DNA from 3 places in the Streptomyces sp. NPDC104761 genome. Region 3 is predicted to be linked to each of the others. Evidence: riboswitches for the same ligand, from Rfam matches in the RefSeq annotation. Region 3 holds a riboswitch; each other region holds the start of a gene.
What was found. A riboswitch is a leader RNA that binds a small molecule or an ion and turns the genes downstream of it on or off. The one in region 3 is predicted to bind cyclic di-AMP.

Region 1 (5,876 bases), on a different contig from region 3:
TCGGAGCGTGAACACCACCAGGCCCGAACCCACCACCCCGGACCCCTCTCCCGCGGCCGCCGACGCCGGCCGGGTCGTCCTGCTCACCACCAGCCACCGGGTCGCCCCCGGCCTGCTGTCCTGGCCCGCCTGGCAGGCCCTGCGCGCGGCGGACCGCGTGCTGTGCGCGGACGGCGCGCATCCGCAGCTGCCGTATCTGCGGGAGGCCGGGACCGCCGTGGACGAGGCGGCCCCCACCGCCGAGGAACTGGTCGACGCCTGCGCCGGCGGCCGGACGGTGGTGGTCGTGGCGACGGGCGAGGGCGAACCGGCGCTCACGGACGGCCTGGCCCGCCTGGCCGGCTCGGGCCGGGTCCGGATGCCCGAGCTGGAGCTCCTCCCCGCCTCCTACGACCTGCCCGGCGCCCGCCTCCTCGACCTCGTCCAGGTCATGGACCGGATCCGCGCGGAGTGCCCCTGGTCGTCCCGGCAGACCCACCGCGGCCTCGCGAAGTACGGCATCGAGGAGGCCTACGAACTCGTCGAGGCGATCGAGGAGGGCGACCGCGACGAACTGCGCGAGGAACTGGGCGACGTGCTGCTCCAGGTCGTCTTCCACGCGCGGATCGCGGAGGAGGACCCGGAGGCCCCCTTCTCGATCGACGACGTCGCGGGAGGCATCGTCGCCAAGCTCATCCACCGCCACCCGCACGTCTTCGGCGACGAGACCGCCTCGACGCCGGAGGAGGTCAAGGAGCACTGGCTGCGGACCAAGGCGGTGGAGAAGCGGCGCGAGTCGGTGACGGACGGGATACCCCTCGCGCAGCCGGGCCTCGCCCTGGCGGCGAAGCTGGCCTCGCGGGTGCGGACGGCGGGACTGGAGGTGCCGCTGCCGCAGGAGCAGGGCATCGGCTACGAACTGCTCGCGCTGGCGGCCCGCGCGGAGGCGGAGGGCGTCGACCCGGAGGCGGCCCTGCGGGCGGCGGCCCGGGCCTACCGGGACGCGGTGCGGGCGGCGGAGGGAGTGGCGAAGTGACCGCCGCCCCGGACCTGTTCACCTGGGAGTTCGCCGCCGACCCCTACCCCGCCTACGCCTGGCTGCGGGAGCACGAGCCGGTACGGTGGACCCGGCTGCCCAGCGGGGTGGAGGCCTGGCTGGTCACGCGGTACGCCGATGCCAAGCAGGCCCTCGCCGACCCCCGTCTGTCCAAGAATCCGGCGCATCACGACGAGCCCGCGCACGCCAAGGGGAAGACCGGCATCCCCGGTGAGCGCAAGGCCGAGCTGATGACGCACCTGCTGAACATCGACCCGCCGGACCACACCCGGCTGCGGCGGCTGGTGAGCAAGGCGTTCACACCGCGCCGGGTGGCCGAGTTCGCGCCGCGGGTGCGGGAGCTGACCGACCGGCTCATCGACGGGTTCGCGGAGCGGGGCGAGGCCGACCTCATCCACGAGTTCGCCTTTCCGCTCCCCATCTACGCCATCTGCGACCTGCTCGGCGTCCCGCCCGGGGACCAGGACGACTTCCGGGACTGGGCGGGGATGATGATCCGGCACGGGGGCGGGCCGCGGGGCGGGGTCGCGCGGTCCGTGAAGAAGATGCGCGGGTATCTGGCCGAGCTGATCCACCGGAAGCGGGAGGCGCTGTCCGCCGAGGCCGGTCCCGGCGAGGACCTCATCTCGGGGCTCATCCGGGCCTCGGACCACGGTGAGCACCTCACCGAGAACGAGGCCGCGGCCATGGCCTTCATTTTGCTGTTCGCCGGTTTCGAGACCACCGTCAACCTCATCGGCAACGGCACGTACGCGCTGCTCACCCACCCCGGGCAGCGGGCCCGGCTGCAGGATTCCCTGGCCGCCGGCGAGCGCGGGCTGCTGGAGACCGCTGTCGAGGAACTGCTCCGCTACGACGGACCGGTGGAGCTGGCCACCTGGCGGTTCGCCACCGAGCCGGTCGCGATCGGCGGGCAGCACATCGCGCCCGGTGACCCGGTCCTCGTTGTCCTGGCCGCGGCGGACCGGGACCCGGAGCGGTTCGCCGAGCCGGACACCCTCGACCTCTCCCGGCGGGACAACCAGCACCTCGGCTACGGCCACGGCATCCACTACTGCCTCGGCGCTCCGCTCGCCCGCCTGGAGGGACAGACCGCGCTCGCCGGTCTCCTCACCCGCCTTCCGGACCTGCGACTGGCCGTCGACGACGGGGAGTTGCGGTGGCGCGGCGGACTCATCATGCGCGGACTGCGTACTCTCCCGGTGGAGTTCACGCCCACCGGTCGGTGAGCCCTCGCCGGGCCCTCGCCGGGCCCGCGGCGAGCCTTCGCCGAAGCCACCACCGGCCCGTACGGGCAAAAGGTGACCGGCGTTCAAGTCTGTGATCTTCACGTGATCTGCGCGGCATTAACTTGTGACAAGTGATCGTCTGCCGATACGTTCACCCATCAGCGCGGCGCCCTCGCGGGACCCGCCGCGCTGGTCACCGCTGTCGCTCGAAAGGTTTCCGCATGCTCTCCGGGAACGGTCGTCACCGTCGCCCCCGCCAGGCTCCGGCACTCCTCGTCGCGGCCGGGGTGACCGGCTCCGCCATCGCCATCCCGCTCCTCGGCGCGGTGAACGCCAGCGCGGCCGACGGCTCTACCTGGGACCACGTGGCCGAGTGCGAGAGCGGCGGCTCCTGGAGCGCCGACAACGGCACGGGCTACTACGGCGGTCTTCAGATCTCCCTGGAGGACTGGAGCAAGTACGGGGGCCAGGAGTACGCCTCCACGCCGGACCAGGCGAGCCGTTCGCAGCAGATCGCGGTCGCCGAGAAGATGCTCGCCGACCAGGGCACCAAAGCCTGGCGGACCTGCGCCCTGCTCGCCGGACTCTCGTCCGACGACGCCTCGGTGAACGTCGACACGGGCCTGGGCAGCTCGGGTGGTTCGTCTGGTTCATCCGACTCGTCCGACTCATCGGACTCGTCCTCCGGGCTGTCCGACTCATCCTCTTCCTCCGGTTCTGACGCCTCTTCGGGCACTACGGACTCCGGGGGCGGCTCCGTCACCCCCTCCCCGGGTTCGAGCGCCGGCGGCGACTCCAAGGCTGACGCCTCCGGCAAATCCAGCAAGACGGACAAGTCGGAAACCTCCGACTCCGATTCCGGCTCCGCTGCGCCGAAGGCCAGTGAGAGTCCTGTCACCTCCGGGGCTGACGACTCGGACAAATCGTGGCAGACCGGGGGGTCTTGGAGTCTGGTGGACACGGGAGCCGTCGGTGGCGGCGGTAAGCACCGCGGCGGTTCGGCGGACGAAAGCGTGACAAACGGTCAGAATGTCACCTCCTCCGGCCGGCACGCCTCCGGCGACGGCGGCACCTACGTCGTCCGCGACGGCGACACCCTCGCCTCCATCGCCGACTCCCTTGGTCTGGACGGCGGGTGGCGCGCGCTCTATGACGTGAACAAGGCCGACATCGGCTCCGACCCGAATGCCATCACCCCCGGTCAGACCCTGAAACTCGGCACCGAATAGGACGAAAGGCGGCGGGAGTTGACGCCCTGCTTCGAGCTGAATGTCCGTTTTGGTGAGAGTGTGGGATGAGTCTCAGAAGCCCTGATCATCTTTGAAATTCACCTGATGGCCTGTTTACGGTCGAGGCCGCTCGTCACCACGAGCCCCGGCCGTCGCAACGCCGAGTCCTGCCAGCGGCTGCCCGGGAACAGTCGTCGCGTCATGCGCCGTAGGCAGGAGCGGGGGACCCAAGGTAAGTGCCGGGACCGGTGGTTGAGACCGCCGATCCGGCTCGGGGTGAAGCCGCGCACCGACACACGGGTGTGCGGCCGGGCAACTCAACCGGCCCGAACCCGACAGCTCACCTCGCAGGCGTCGGTGAGGGGATCGATCCATGCTGTTCTCCGGCAAGGGCAAGCACCGTCGTCCGTCCAAGGCCGTCCGCGCCATCGCTGTCGCCGGTGTCACCGGCGTCGCCGTCGCCGCCCCGCTGATGGCGGCCGGCAGCGCCTCCGCCGCCACCGCCTCCGAGTGGGACGCCGTCGCCCAGTGCGAGTCCGGCGGCAACTGGGCCATCAACACCGGCAACGGCTACTACGGCGGTCTGCAGTTCTCCGCCTCCACCTGGGCCGCGTACGGCGGCACGCAGTACGCCGCGCAGGCCAACCAGGCCACCAAGGCGCAGCAGATCCAGATCGCCGAGAAGGTCCTCGCCGCGCAGGGCAAGGGTGCCTGGCCGGTCTGCGGCACGGGTCTGTCCGGCGCCACCTACAGCGGCAGCAGCACCGGCTCCTCCAGCTCCTCGTCGAGCAGCAGCGCCGGCACGAGCACCCGGTCGACCGACACCCAGGCCGCCTCCCGCTCCGCCGAGCGCCCGGCCGCCAAGAAGACCGTCACCACCCCGACCGGCAAGAAGGTCAAGAAGGGCGACGGCGAGTACAAGGTCGTCAAGGGCGACACCCTCAGCTCGATCGCCGCGAAGCACAAGGTCAAGGGCGGCTGGCAGGCGCTGTTCAAGCTGAACAAGGACATCGTCGAGGACGCCGACTTCATCTACCCGGGCCAGCAGCTGCACCTGAAGTAGGGCGCCTGACGCAGCCCGCGGGGCGGCCGCCGAAAGTACCAAGCGGTGCCCAGCTGAACCACAGCTCCCCCACAGCCGTGGTCCCCATAGTGGAGACCACGTGAGGGCCACCCCCGTCCCCCACGAACCCCGCTCCGGTGCGTTTTCCCCCGAACGCACCGGAGCGGGGTTTCTCTTTGCCGCCGCCCGCCGCCCGCCGCCCGCCGCCCGCCGCCCGCCGCCCGCCACCCGCCGCCCTGTGGTCCCCGTCGCCCCGGCGTCCCCTTCTTGGTCCGCTCTTCTCCCGTTCTTCATCGGACCCCCCTTTGTTCCGCACGTGAACAATGAGTACCGTCTGTGTGTCCACGGGCCGGTCGGTCGTGCCGGCCGACGGCCCCGGGACGGTTAGGCTCTAGTCGCAAGGCTGAGCAAGGGCCGACGAGGCCCGCGTGCGCCCCGCACAACCAGCGTCACATCCCAAGAAGGAGATGCTCGTGCCGTCCATCGACGTCGTCGTAGCCCGGGAAATCCTGGACTCCCGAGGCAACCCCACGGTCGAGGTCGAGGTCGGCCTCGACGACGGCAGCACGGGTCGTGCCGCCGTCCCGTCCGGCGCCTCCACCGGTGCCTTCGAGGCCATCGAGCTTCGTGACGGCGACCCCAACCGCTACCAGGGCAAGGGCGTCGAGAAGGCCGTCCTCGCCGTCATCGAGCAGATCGGCCCGGAGCTCGTCGGCTACGACGCCACCGAGCAGCGCCTGATCGACCAGGCGATGTTCGACCTGGACGCCACCGACAACAAGGGCTCGCTCGGCGCCAACGCCATCCTCGGCGTCTCCCTCGCCGTCGCGCACGCCGCCTCCGAGGCGTCCGACCTGCCGCTGTTCCGCTACCTCGGCGGCCCGAACGCGCACCTGCTGCCCGTCCCGATGATGAACATCCTCAACGGCGGCTCGCACGCGGACTCCAACGTCGACATCCAGGAGTTCATGATCGCCCCGATCGGCGCGGAGTCCTTCTCCGAGGCGCTGCGCTGGGGTGCCGAGGTCTACCACACCCTGAAGAAGGTCCTGAAGGGCAAGGGCCTGGCCACCGGCCTCGGCGACGAGGGCGGCTTCGCCCCGAACCTGGAGTCGAACCGCGCCGCGCTCGACCTCATCCTGGAGGCCATCAAGCAGGCCGGTTACGTCCCCGGCGAGCAGATCGCGCTCGCGCTCGACGTCGCCGCGTCCGAGTTCTACAAGGACGGCAAGTACGAGTTCGAGGGCAAGTCCCGCTCGGCCGCCGAGATGACCGAGTACTACGAGGAGCTCGTCGCCTCCTACCCGCTGGTCTCCATC
Region 2 (5,876 bases), on a different contig from region 3:
TTCGACATCTCCGAGGAGCAGCAGGCCACCCTCGCCCGCCGGGCCGCCGCGATCGGCGTCGAGCTGTTCGTGGTCGACGACGGCTGGTTCGGCGCCCGCACCAGCGACCGCGCCGGCCTCGGCGACTGGACGCCCAACCCCGACCGCTTCCCCAAGGGCCTCAAGCCCCTCGCCGACTACGTGCACGCCCTCGGCATGCAGTTCGGCATCTGGGTCGAGCCCGAGATGGTCAACCCGGACAGCGACCTGTACCGCGCCCACCCCGACTGGGTCCAGTACCAGCAGGGACGAAAGCGGACGGAACTCCGCAACCAGCTCGTCCTCAACCTCGCCCGCGAGGACGTCCAGGAATACCTCTGGGAGCAGCTCGACGCCCTGCTGTCCAGTGCCCCGATCGACTACGTCAAGTGGGACTTCAACCGCTGCTTCACGGACGCGGGCTGGCCCGGCGAGCCCTACCCGCAGCGTCTGTGGGTCGACCATGTGCGCGGCCTGTACGCCCTGCTCGACCGGATCCGCGCGGCCCACCCGAACGTCGCCATCGAGTCCTGCTCTGGCGGTGGCGGGCGGATCGACCTCGGGATCATGAGCCGTACCGACGAGGTGTGGACCTCCGACAACACCGACCCGCTGGACCGGCTCGCCATCCAGCACGGCTTCAGCCAGATCCACCCCGCCCGGGTCATGTCGGCCTGGGTCACCGACAGCCCGAACCACCAGCTCAACGGCCGGATCAGCAGCCTGCGCTTCCGGTTCGTCAGCTCCATGGCCGGCGCGCTCGGGGTCGGCGGCGACCTCTCGCGGTGGACCGAGGAGGAGCTGGCCGAGGCCGGGCGCTGGGTGGAACTCTACAAGGAGATCCGGCCCCAGGTGCAGCGCGGCGACCAGTTCCGGCTGCGGCCACCGGCCGGCGGGCTCAGCGCGGTGCAGTACACCCTCGGCGACGAGACCGTCGTCCTGGCCTGGCTGCAGGCGCAGAGCTACGGCGAGCCGGCGCCGGCGCTGCGGCTGCAGGGGCTCGACCCGACCGCGTCGTACGAATGCCGCGAAACGGGCGAAGTGCATCGAGGTGCCGTGCTGTTGCACCACGGGCTGCGTACCGGGCTGAAGGGTGACCTGGATGCGGCGGTCTTCCGGCTCCGCCGGGTCTGACGCATCTGCCCGAATTGGCGCCTTCGTCATAACTTGCCATGGAATAAGCGGACGTGGTGTGACGTGCGTGAGGAGCGTCATATTCGTGACCGTCCGTCGCGCGTCATGCTCACGTAATCCTGATGTTCCGCAAGCGAATTGGAAATCCGACGGGGGCCGGAATTCACGGAGGGTGACCGGAACGTCCCTTTATGGATCACGTCGGGACCGGACGGCCGGAACCGGGTGCTTGTCCATGTCCGTCCCCCTCGCTTACGTTCGCCGCACATCCGGTCGGAACGCCGAATCCTGCCGCCGCCCGGAGTCCCCACACACACTCACCCGTGCCCGGCAGGAGCGGGGGACCCACCAGGTATGACCGCCTGTTCCGGTTCCCGGGACGGCTCGGGGTGCAGCCACCTCCTCCGGTGTGGCCGGGCAGCTCCAGCCCGAACCCGACAGCTCACCTCGCAGGCGCAGGAGAGGAATGCGCCATGCCCGCGAAGGGTAAGCACCGCCGTCCCAAGTCCCAGCGTCTCACCCGTTCGATGGCCGTCGCCGGAACCGGTGGCGCCGCGCTGGCCCTGCCGCTCATGGGGGCCACCGGCGCCCACGCGACCACCACGCAGTCCCTTTCCGGAAAGGCCGCCCAGTCGCTTCCCGTGGCCGAGAGGGCCGCGGTGAAGGAGGCGCCCGCACGGAATTCCGGCGCCGCGCATTCCGCGCGGCGGATCTACACGGTGGTGCCCGGCGACTACCTCTCGAAGATCGCCCGTGACCAGAACGTCCGCGGTGGCTGGCACCGGCTCTACGCCGACAACCGGCAGGCAGTGGGCGGCAATCCCTCGCTGATCCACCCCGGCCTCAAGCTCACCCTCGGCGGCCGGCACGCCGCGCCGACGGACTCCGGCTCCCGTCCCGAGGCGCAGTGGAGTCCGCGGTCGTCCGCCTCGTCCTCGGCGTCGTCCTCGGCGTCGTCCTCGTCCTCGGACGCCTCGGACATCGCGGGCGGTGCGGCCACGACCGTCGCCGGCTTCACCCTCCCGGTCGCCGGTGGCACCATCGGCACCGGCTACCACGTGGCCGGCAGCATGTGGTCCAGCGGTTACCACACGGGCGTCGACTTCGTCGTCCCGACCGGCACCCCGGTCAAGGCCGTCGGCGCCGGTACCGTCGTCACGGCCGGCTGGGGCGGCGCCTACGGCAACCAGGTCGTCATCCGGCTCGCCGACGGCTACTACGCGCAGTTCGGCCACCTCTCCGCCCTGTCCGTCTCGGTCGGCCAGACGGTGACCGCGGGTCAGCAGATCGGCCTCTCCGGCGCGACCGGCAACGTGACCGGCCCGCACCTCCACTTCGAGATCCGCACCACCCCCGACTACGGCTCGGACGTGGACCCGGTCGCCTACCTCCGCTCCAAGAGCGTCACCGTCGGCTGACCCTGCAGGCGCCGACCTCCGGCATTCCGGGGCCGCCCCACACGCGGTCCCGGAATCAGGATCGACGTCAACACCGCTGGTCAGGGACTTATTCCAAGATTGGCAAAGTATTTAGCAGTGTCTTATCTCACCGAGCGTCAACCCCTTATTACGGTCGCGTAGGTCACAGCCGAAGGTGAATCATGGCCCGACGTGGGAGACGATTCGAAGAGTGACAATGCATCAGTGATCGGGTCGTACGCAGCGGTGGGGGACAGCTTCACCGAGGGCGTGGGAGACCCCGGCCCCGACGGGGCGTTCGTCGGCTGGGCCGACCGGTTCGCGGTACTGCTGTCCGACCGGCGGCCCGAGGGCGACTTCAGCTACACCAACCTCGCCGTACGCGGGAAACTGCTCGACCAGATCGTGGCGGACCAGGTGCCGCAGGCCCTGGAACTCGCCCCGGACCTGGTCTCCTTCTGCGCGGGCGGCAACGACATCATCCGCCCCGGCACCGACCCCGACGAGGTGGCCGAGCGGTTCGAGCGGGCCGTGGCCCGGCTGACCGAGGCCGTCGGCACGGTGCTCGTGACCACCGGCTTCGACACCCGGGGCGTGCCCGTCCTGAAGCACCTGCGCGGCAAGATCGCCACATACAACGGACATGTCCGGGCCATCGCCGACCGGTACGGCTGCCCGGTCCTCGACCTGTGGTCCCTCAAGAGCGTGCAGGACCGGCGGGCCTGGGACGGCGACCGCCTGCACCTGTCTCCCGAGGGGCACACGCGCGTGGCGCTGCGCGCCGGTCAGGTGCTCGGCATCGAGGTGCCGGCCGACCCCGACCAGGCATGGCCCCCGCTGCCGCCCCGCGGCACCCTGGAGGTCCGCCGCGACGACGTGCACTGGGCCCGCGAGTACCTGGTCCCCTGGATCGGGCGCCGGCTGCGCGGCGAGTCGTCCGGCGACCACGTGACGGCCAAGGGTGCGCTCTCCCCGGACGACATCAAGATGCGGATCGCTTCCGTGGCCTGAGGCGGAGCGGGCGGGTAGGGGGTGGCCGCACTGCGGGCCGCCCCTTACTGCCGCTCGGGCAGCCCCAGTTCGCGCGCCAGCGCCTCGTCGGCCCAGGCCTGGGCCCTGGCCCGGGGTACGGCGCCGGGGTACGAGGTCAGCTGGACGGCGAGCCCGTCGAGCAGCGCGGTCAGCCGCAGCGCCGCCGCCGCGGGGTCGGGGCACCGGAACTCACCCGCCGCCACCCCCTCGGCGATGACCTCGGCGATGGCCGCCTTCCACTGCTGGTCCAGTCCCTTGGTGACGTCCCGCAGCGCGGGCTCCCGCAACGCCACCGCCCAGCCCTCGATCCACAGCCGCCAGCCCTTGGCCTGGCCGGTCGGCGCGTACCAGCGCACCGCGGCCCGCAGCCGGCGCAGCGCCGACGTGCGGCGGCCCAGCAGTTTGCGCAGATGCGCCAGGTCGTCCTCGGCGGCATAGGTGAAGGCGGCCGCGACCAGCTTCTCCTTCGTCGAGAAGTGGTACAGCACCAGCGCGTTGCTCACCCCGAGGGCCGAGGCCACATCGGCGATCCGCACCGCCGCCACGCCCCGCGCCTCGATCTGCCCGATGGCGGCCCGCAGCAGCTCCTCCCGCCGCTCGGCCACGCTCAACCGCACTCTCGCCACGCGGTCACCCTAATCGGTCGGCCCGCCACCCGCGTTGCCGTCTCAGGCCAGCGGCAGCCGCATGATCGTCAGGTCCAGCCAGCGGCCGAACTTGGTGCCCACCTCCCGGACCGTGCCGACGTGCTCGAAGCCGAACCGGTCGTGCAGCCGGACCGACGCGGCGTTCCCGGACTCGATGCCGGCGATCATCACATGGTGGCCGGCCTCGCGCGCCGAGGCGATGAGCGGGCCGAGCAGCGCGGAGCCGATGCCGAGCCCGTGGCTGCCCTCACGGACGTACACGGAGTTCTCCACCGTGTGCCGGTAGCCGTCCAGGGCGCGCCACGGTCCGTAGACCGCGAACCCGGCCACCTCGCCCGGTGCGTCGGCGGGCTCGGCCACGAGCGCCGAGCCGCGTTCCAGATGGGCCGCGAACCAGGCCGCGCCCTGTGCGGGGGACTGCGGGGTCTCGGTCCACAGCGCCGTCGAGTGCTCGATCGCGTGGTTGCGGATCGCGCGGACGGCCTCCCCGTCGGCGGGCCGGGCCGGGCGCACCACCACCTGGCCTCTCTCGTATATTGGATTCATGTCCAACATAGTAGAACCCTCCGCCGATCCCTTGGTGCGGCAGATCGCCGCACGGGTCCGCACCGAGCGGGAGCGCCGCCGCTGGACACTGGCGCAGCTCGCGGACGCCTCCGGCGTCTCCCCGGCGATGATCAGCCGGATCGAGCGCGGCGAGAGCAGCCCCACCGCGGTCGTCCTCGGCAAGCTGTCCGCCGCCTTCCAGATCGGCGTCGCCTCGCTGCTGGCCCCCGCCGAAGGCGCGCACGGCGCGCAGGAGTCCGTGGCCGACACCCCGGGGGTACGGCGCGCGGCCGACGCCGCCGAGTGGCGCGACCCCGGCACCGGCTACCGGCGCCGCCAGATCACCGGCCCGCGTTTCCCGGCGGAGATCGCCGAGATCCGGCTGCCCGCCGGAGCCCGGGTGCCCTACCCGGCCGCGGCCTTCGCCTTCGTACGGCAGCTGGTCTGGGTCCTCGACGGCCGGCTCACCTTCCACGACGGCGACACGGTCCACGAACTCGGGGCCGGCGACACCGTCGAACTCGGCGCACCGGCCGAGCGCGTCTTCGCCAACACCACTGACGCCGAATGCCGATACGCCGTCGTCCTCACCCGCGACGCCCAGCCGTGAGCCCACCGCTGCCCCGCGGCGGCACGTTTCTGCTGGCGGTCACGGCCGGCACGGCGATCGCGAACAACTACGCCGTGCAGCCCGCGCTCACCGCGGTCGCCACCGACCTGGACGTACCGCTCTCCACGATCGGCCTGGTACCCACCGCCGCGCTCGCCGGCTGCATGACCGGGTTCGCCCTGCTGCTCCCGCTCACCGACCACCTCGCCCCGAACCGCCTGGTCGCCGCACAGCTCACCGCCCTGGCCGCCGCCCTGGCGCTCGCCGCCACCGCGCACCACGCGTCCGTGCTGCTGGCCGCCTATCTGCTCGTCGGAGCCGCCGCGAGCGTGGCCGCCCAGGCCGGCAACATCGCCGGCCGCCATGCCCGGCCGGGCCGCGGCGGAACCGGCGTCGCCCTCGTCGCCGCCGGCATGTCGGCCGGCATCCTGCTCAGCCGGCTCGCGGGCGGCGCCCTCACCGACGCCTTCG
Region 3 (5,876 bases):
GCCGCCGCGATGACCTCGCCGAGGTTGTGCGGCGGCATGTTCGTCGCCATGCCGACGGCGATCCCCGACGAGCCGTTCACCAGCAGGTTCGGGAACGCGGCGGGCAGCGCCACCGGCTCCTGCTCCTGGCCGTCGTAGTTGGGCGCGAAGTCGACCGTGTCCTCGTCGATCGACTCGGTCATCAGGCTGGTCGCCTCGGCCATCCGGCACTCGGTGTACCGCATGGCGGCCGGCGGGTCGTCGTTGCCCAGTGAGCCGAAGTTGCCGTGGCCGTCGACCAGCGGGACCCGCATCGAGAACGGCTGGGCCATGCGCACCAGCGCGTCGTAGATCGACGAGTCGCCGTGCGGGTGCAGCTTGCCCATCACCTCGCCGACCACGCGCGCGCACTTCACGTAGGCGCGGTCGGGGCGCACACCCATCTCGTTCATCTGGTAGACGATCCGGCGGTGCACCGGCTTGAGGCCGTCGCGGGCGTCCGGCAGGGCGCGCGAGTAGATGACCGAGTACGCGTACTCGAGGTAGGAGCCGCGCATCTCGTCCACGACGTCGATGTCGAGGATTCTCTCCTCGAACGAGTCGTCGGGCGGCGGGGTCTTCGTGCTGCGGCGGGCCATCGCTGCCGGCTCCTTGCTCATGCGTGAACGGGATCTGACGCGGACCATTGTGGACCGCGGCACTGACAACCCGGGCCAGGACCCGGTCTCCGCGGCCCGCCCCGGTGCCCGGAGGCCGCCCGGAGCGCGGCCCGGAGACATGCGAGGCGGGTCGGACGCAGGCTACGCGATCCACCCGCGCGATCCGCTGTGGGCGTACGTCGTGCGGGAACTTCGCCCGGCCCCCGCACGCTTGCATACAGTGGCAGGACCGGTAGAAAAACCGCGGTTCGGGACCGCTTCCGCGAGCGAAGGGACGTACATGCCCATGGGTCACACGACCACGGCCGAGACAGGCTCCGGGGGCCTGGCAGCGACCGAGCACCGCTTGGCCAACGGTCTGCGCGTGGTGCTCTCCGAGGACCACCTGACCCCGGTCGCGGCGGTCTGCCTCTGGTACGACGTCGGTTCCCGGCACGAAGTCAAGGGGCGTACCGGCCTGGCTCACCTTTTCGAGCACCTGATGTTCCAGGGTTCCGCCCAGGTGAAGGGCAACGGCCACTTCGAGCTCGTCCAGGGCGCCGGCGGCTCGCTGAACGGCACCACGAGCTTCGAGCGCACCAACTACTTCGAGACCATGCCCGCCCACCAGCTGGAGCTCGCGCTCTGGCTGGAGGCCGACCGCATGGGCTCGCTGCTCGCGGCCCTGGACGACGAGTCGATGGAGAACCAGCGGGACGTCGTCAAGAACGAGCGCCGCCAGCGCTACGACAACGTCCCCTACGGCACGGCCTTCGAGAAGCTGACCGCGCTCGCCTACCCGGAGGGCCACCCGTACCACCACACGCCGATCGGCTCGATGGCCGACCTGGACGCGGCCACCCTGGAGGACGCCCGCGCGTTCTTCCGCACCTACTACGCGCCCAACAACGCGGTGCTCTCCGTGGTCGGCGACATCGACCCGGAGCAGACCCTCGCCTGGATCGAGAAGTACTTCGGTTCCATCCCGGCGCACGACGGCAAGCCCACCCCGCGCGACGGCTCGCTGCCGGAGGTCATCGGCGAGCAGCTGCGCGAGGTCGTCGTGGAGGAGGTCCCCGCGCGGGCGCTGATGGCCGCCTACCGGCTCCCGGAGGACGGTACGCGCGCGTCCGACGCGGCCGACCTGGCCCTCACCGTCCTCGGCGGCGGCGAGTCCTCCCGCCTCTACAACCGCCTGGTCCGGCGCGACCGTACGGCCGTCGCGGCCGGCTTCGGCCTGCTGCGGCTCGCCGGTGCGCCCTCGCTCGGCTGGCTGGACGTGAAGACCTCCGGTGACGTCGAGGTGCCGGTCATCGAGGCCGCCATCGACGAGGAGCTCGCCCGGTTCGCCGAACAGGGCCCGACGCCCGAGGAGATGGAGCGCGCCCAGGCCCAGTTGGAGCGCGAGTGGCTGGACCGGCTCGGTACCGTCGCGGGCCGCGCGGACGAACTGTGCCGCTTCGCCGTCCTGTTCGGCGACCCGCAGCTCGCCCTGACCGCCGTGCAGCGTGTCCTGGCGGTCACCCCGGAGGAGGTCCAGGAGGTCGCCAAGGCCCGTCTGCGGCCCGACAACCGCGCGGTGCTCGTCTACGAACCGAAGTCCCCGGAGACGGTCGAGGACGCCGACGTACCCGAGGACCCCGAGGCCGAAGCCACGGTCGAAGCCGGCGACAACAACGAGGAGAGGGCCAAGTGACCGAGCTCGCCACCATGGACTTCCACCCCCAGCCGCAGCCGGGCGAGGCCAAGCCCTGGGCCTTCCCGGCACCCGAGCGCGGCACCCTGGACAACGGCCTGACCGTGCTGCACTGCCACCGCCCCGGCCAGCAGGTCGTCGCCGTCGAGGTGCTCCTGGACGCGCCCCTGGACGCCGAGCCGGCCGGCCTGGACGGCGTCGCCACGATCATGGCGCGCGCCTTCTCCGAGGGCACCGACAAGCACTCCGCCGAGGAGTACGCCGCCGAGCTCGAGCGGGCCGGTGCCACCCTCGACGCGCACGCCGACCACCCCGGCGTCCGGATCAGCCTGGAGGTCCCGGCCTCCCGGCTCGCCAAGGGCCTCGGGCTGCTCTCCGACGCGCTGCGGGCGCCCGCCTTCGCCGAGAGCGAGGTCGAGCGGCTGGTCCGCAACCGCCTCGACGAGATCCCGCACGAGCTGGCCAACCCCAGCCGGCGCGCCGCCAAGGAGCTCTACAAGGAGCTGTTCCCGTCGACCGCGCGGATGTCCCGGCCGCGCCAGGGCACCGAGGACACCGTCGAGAAGATCGACGCGGCCGCCGTCCGTGCCTTCTACGACCGGCACGTGCGCCCCGCCACGGCCACGGCGGTCGTCGTCGGCGACCTGACCGGCATCGACCTGAACGAGCTGCTCGGCGAGACCCTGGGTGCCTGGCGCGGTTCCACCGCGCAGCCCCGCCCGGTCCCGGCGGTGACCGCCGACGACACCGGCCGGGTCGTCATCGTGGACCGCCCCGGCGCCGTCCAGACCCAGCTGCTCATCGGCCGTGTCGGCGCCGACCGGCACGACCGGGTGTGGCCCGCCCAGGTGCTCGGCACCTACTGCCTGGGCGGCACCCTCACCTCCCGCCTGGACCGCGTCCTGCGCGAGGAGAAGGGCTACACCTACGGCGTCCGCTCCTTCGGGCAGGTCCTGCGGTCCGCCCCCGACGGCACCGGCGCCGCGATGCTCGCCATCAGCGGCTCCGTGGACACCCCGAACACCGGGCCGGCCCTGTCGGACCTGTGGACGGTGCTGCGCACGCTCGCCGCCGAGGGCCTCACGGACGCCGAGCGCGACGTGGCCGTGCAGAACCTCGTCGGGGTGGCGCCGCTCAAGTACGAGACCGCGGCGGCCGTCGCGGGCACCCTGGCCGACCAGGTCGAGCAGTACCTGCCCGACGACTTCCAGGCCACGCTGTACCGGCAACTGGCCGCCACCGGCACCGTGGAGGCCACCGCGGCGGTCGTGAACGCCTTCCCGGTGGACCGCCTGGTGACGGTCCTCGTCGGGGACGCGGCGCAGATCAAGGAGCCCGTGGAGGCTCTCGGGATCGGCGAAGTCCACGTCGTCGCCGCCGAGTAGCGGCGCGCGCGTGCGGAGCCCTGGTGACCATCCCGGTCACCAGGGCTCTGGAATGTCCGAATTGGGGCGGAGGTTGCCTGTCTGCCCTGTGGGATGCGCGACAAAAACGGTGATCCGTTTGAGCATTGAAGGCGGGCCCTCGTAGGTTCTTCCGGGCTGTCCGTCAGGCATCGCGCCGCGTCCGCGGCACCGGACAGCCATCGCCGAGTCCCCGTACGGCGCGAGCCAGGGGAGCCGGGGACCCACGCAGTCCCTGGGGTGAATCGGGCGCCCGCGCGTGTCGCGAGGGGGTCCGTAGGAGACCTTCCTGCTCCGAACCCGTCAGCTAACCCGGTAGGCGAGAGGGAAGGAAAGGACCAGCCTCTACATGGCGTTCATGTGCGCCTCCGGGAAGCATCGTCGTCCCGGCCGGGTGAAGCGCACCACCGCGCAGGCCGCCGGCATCGCGGCCCTCACCACCACAGGTGTCATCGGCACCGTCTCCGCCGCCCCGGCGCTCGCCGCCGAGAACTCCGTGGAGCAGACCGGCCTCACCCCGGTCATCACGATCAGCGACTCCGTCGCCGAGCAGATCGACGCCCAGGCCGCCGCCCAGAAGGCGGTCGCCGAGCGCAAGGCGGCCGAGGAGGCCGCCCGGAAGAAGGCCGCGGAGCAGGCCAAGAAGGAGCGCGCGGCCAAGGCTCGCGCCGCCCGCGAGGCCGAGCGCAAGCGCCTCAACACCTTCGTCGCGCCGATCAGCGACTCCTACGTCTCCACCGGCTACAAGACCGGCGGCTCCCTGTGGTCCTCCGGTGCCCACACCGGCATCGACTTCCACGCCGCGAGCGGCACGGTCGTGCACGCGGTCGGCACCGGCACGGTCGTCTCCACCGGCTGGGGCGGCGCGTACGGCAACGAGATCGTCATCAAGATGGCCGACGGCATGTACACCCAGTACGGCCACCTCTCGTCCATCGGCGTCTCGGTGGGGCAGCGGGTCACCCCGGGCCAGCAGATCGGGCTCTCCGGTGCGACCGGCAACACGACCGGCCCCCACCTCCACTTCGAGGCCCGTACTACCCCCGAGTACGGCTCCGACGTCGACCCGGTCGCCTACCTCCGCAAGCACGGCGTGAACGTCTGAGGGAGCTGGACGCGGGTCCGGCGCCGAGGCCGACGTGGGGTCGCGGTGCGGTCGTCGGGTGCGGGTGCGCCGTGGCTGGTCGCGCAGTTCCCCGCGCCCCTGAAGGGGCGCTGCGGTGACGCCCCTGAAAGGGGCGCGGGGAACTGCGCGAGCAACCCCCACGTACCCGCACCCGACGACCGAGCACCGACGACAACCCGCGACATCTTCCGAAGCTCCGGCCCCACCGCCGGGGCTTTCGTCGTTTTCGTGCCCCTGCTGTCCAAAATATATCCCTGGATTCCGGCCCCCCTTCGGAAATTCCGGCTCATTGCAATAGAGTCACGGAACGAGCGCCACTCGGCGGCGTTTCACGGGGATTAAGGCGGAGGTCGGACATGCGTATTCCGGCGCACTCGGTATGCACGGCGATCCGGGACGACATCGTCGCGGGTGTCTACGAGCGGGGCAGCCGGCTCACCGAGGAACTCCTGGCCCGTCGTTACGGGGTCTCGCGCGTCCCCGTCCGTGAGGCCCTGCGCACGCTGGAGGCCGAGGGCTTCGTGGTGACGCGCCGGCACGCGGGCGCGTGCGTGGCCGAACCGACCGAGCAGGAGGCCGCCGACCTGCTGGAGATGCGCATGCTCCTGGAGCCGCTCGGCGCCTCCCGGGCCGCCCAGCGCCGCACCGAGGCCCACCTCAAGGTGCTGCGCGGACTGGTCAGGCTGGGGCAGGAGCGGGCCCGGCGGGGCAACAGCGAGGATCTGCGCTCCCTGGGCGGCTGGTTCCACGAGACCCTCGCGCAGGCCTCCGGCAGCCACGCCCTGACCTCGACGCTCACCCAGCTGCGCCACAAGATCGCCTGGATGTACACCGTGGAGACGCCCGCCAACCCCGTGGAGTCCTGGACGGAGCACGGCGCCATCGTGGACGCGGTGGCGCGGGGGGACGGCGACCGTGCCCGGGCGATCACGGCCCTGCACACCGAACGCTCGACGGTCTCCCACCGGCTGCGATTTCCCGGCGCCACCGAACGGGCGAACGGTGTGAGGACTTCGCAACATCCCGTAAACATG

Region 1: linked by a shared signal. The riboswitch ahead of ACZ63F_RS07075 (transglycosylase family protein) and the one ahead of ACZ63F_RS39235 (M23 family metallopeptidase) in region 3 are both predicted to bind cyclic di-AMP.
Region 2: linked by a shared signal. The riboswitch ahead of ACZ63F_RS31560 (M23 family metallopeptidase) and the one ahead of ACZ63F_RS39235 (M23 family metallopeptidase) in region 3 are both predicted to bind cyclic di-AMP.

The regions. Positions count from the first base shown of each region.
Region 1 covers NZ_JBVJNZ010000002.1:109,262-115,137, reverse strand. The annotation lists gene ACZ63F_RS07090 (nucleoside triphosphate pyrophosphohydrolase) at 8-1,015, shown strand; gene ACZ63F_RS07085 (cytochrome P450 family protein) at 1,012-2,265, shown strand; gene ACZ63F_RS07080 (transglycosylase family protein) at 2,487-3,494, shown strand; cyclic di-AMP (ydaO/yuaA leader) riboswitch at 3,689-3,863, shown strand; gene ACZ63F_RS07075 (transglycosylase family protein) at 3,868-4,557, shown strand; gene eno (phosphopyruvate hydratase) at 5,025-5,876, shown strand, end outside.
Region 2 covers NZ_JBVJNZ010000013.1:235,166-241,041, forward strand. The annotation lists gene ACZ63F_RS31555 (alpha-galactosidase) at 1-1,152, shown strand, start outside; cyclic di-AMP (ydaO/yuaA leader) riboswitch at 1,461-1,621, shown strand; gene ACZ63F_RS31560 (M23 family metallopeptidase) at 1,626-2,570, shown strand; gene ACZ63F_RS31565 (SGNH/GDSL hydrolase family protein) at 2,796-3,581, shown strand; gene ACZ63F_RS31570 (TetR/AcrR family transcriptional regulator) at 3,626-4,228, opposite strand; gene ACZ63F_RS31575 (GNAT family N-acetyltransferase) at 4,271-4,795, opposite strand; gene ACZ63F_RS31580 (helix-turn-helix domain-containing protein) at 4,794-5,405, shown strand; gene ACZ63F_RS31585 (MFS transporter) at 5,402-5,876, shown strand, end outside.
Region 3 covers NZ_JBVJNZ010000022.1:105,271-111,146, forward strand. The annotation lists gene ACZ63F_RS39220 (DNA gyrase/topoisomerase IV subunit A) at 1-617, opposite strand, end outside; gene ACZ63F_RS39225 (M16 family metallopeptidase) at 919-2,313, shown strand; gene ACZ63F_RS39230 (M16 family metallopeptidase) at 2,310-3,698, shown strand; cyclic di-AMP (ydaO/yuaA leader) riboswitch at 3,890-4,053, shown strand; gene ACZ63F_RS39235 (M23 family metallopeptidase) at 4,066-4,821, shown strand; gene ACZ63F_RS39240 (GntR family transcriptional regulator) at 5,199-5,876, shown strand, end outside.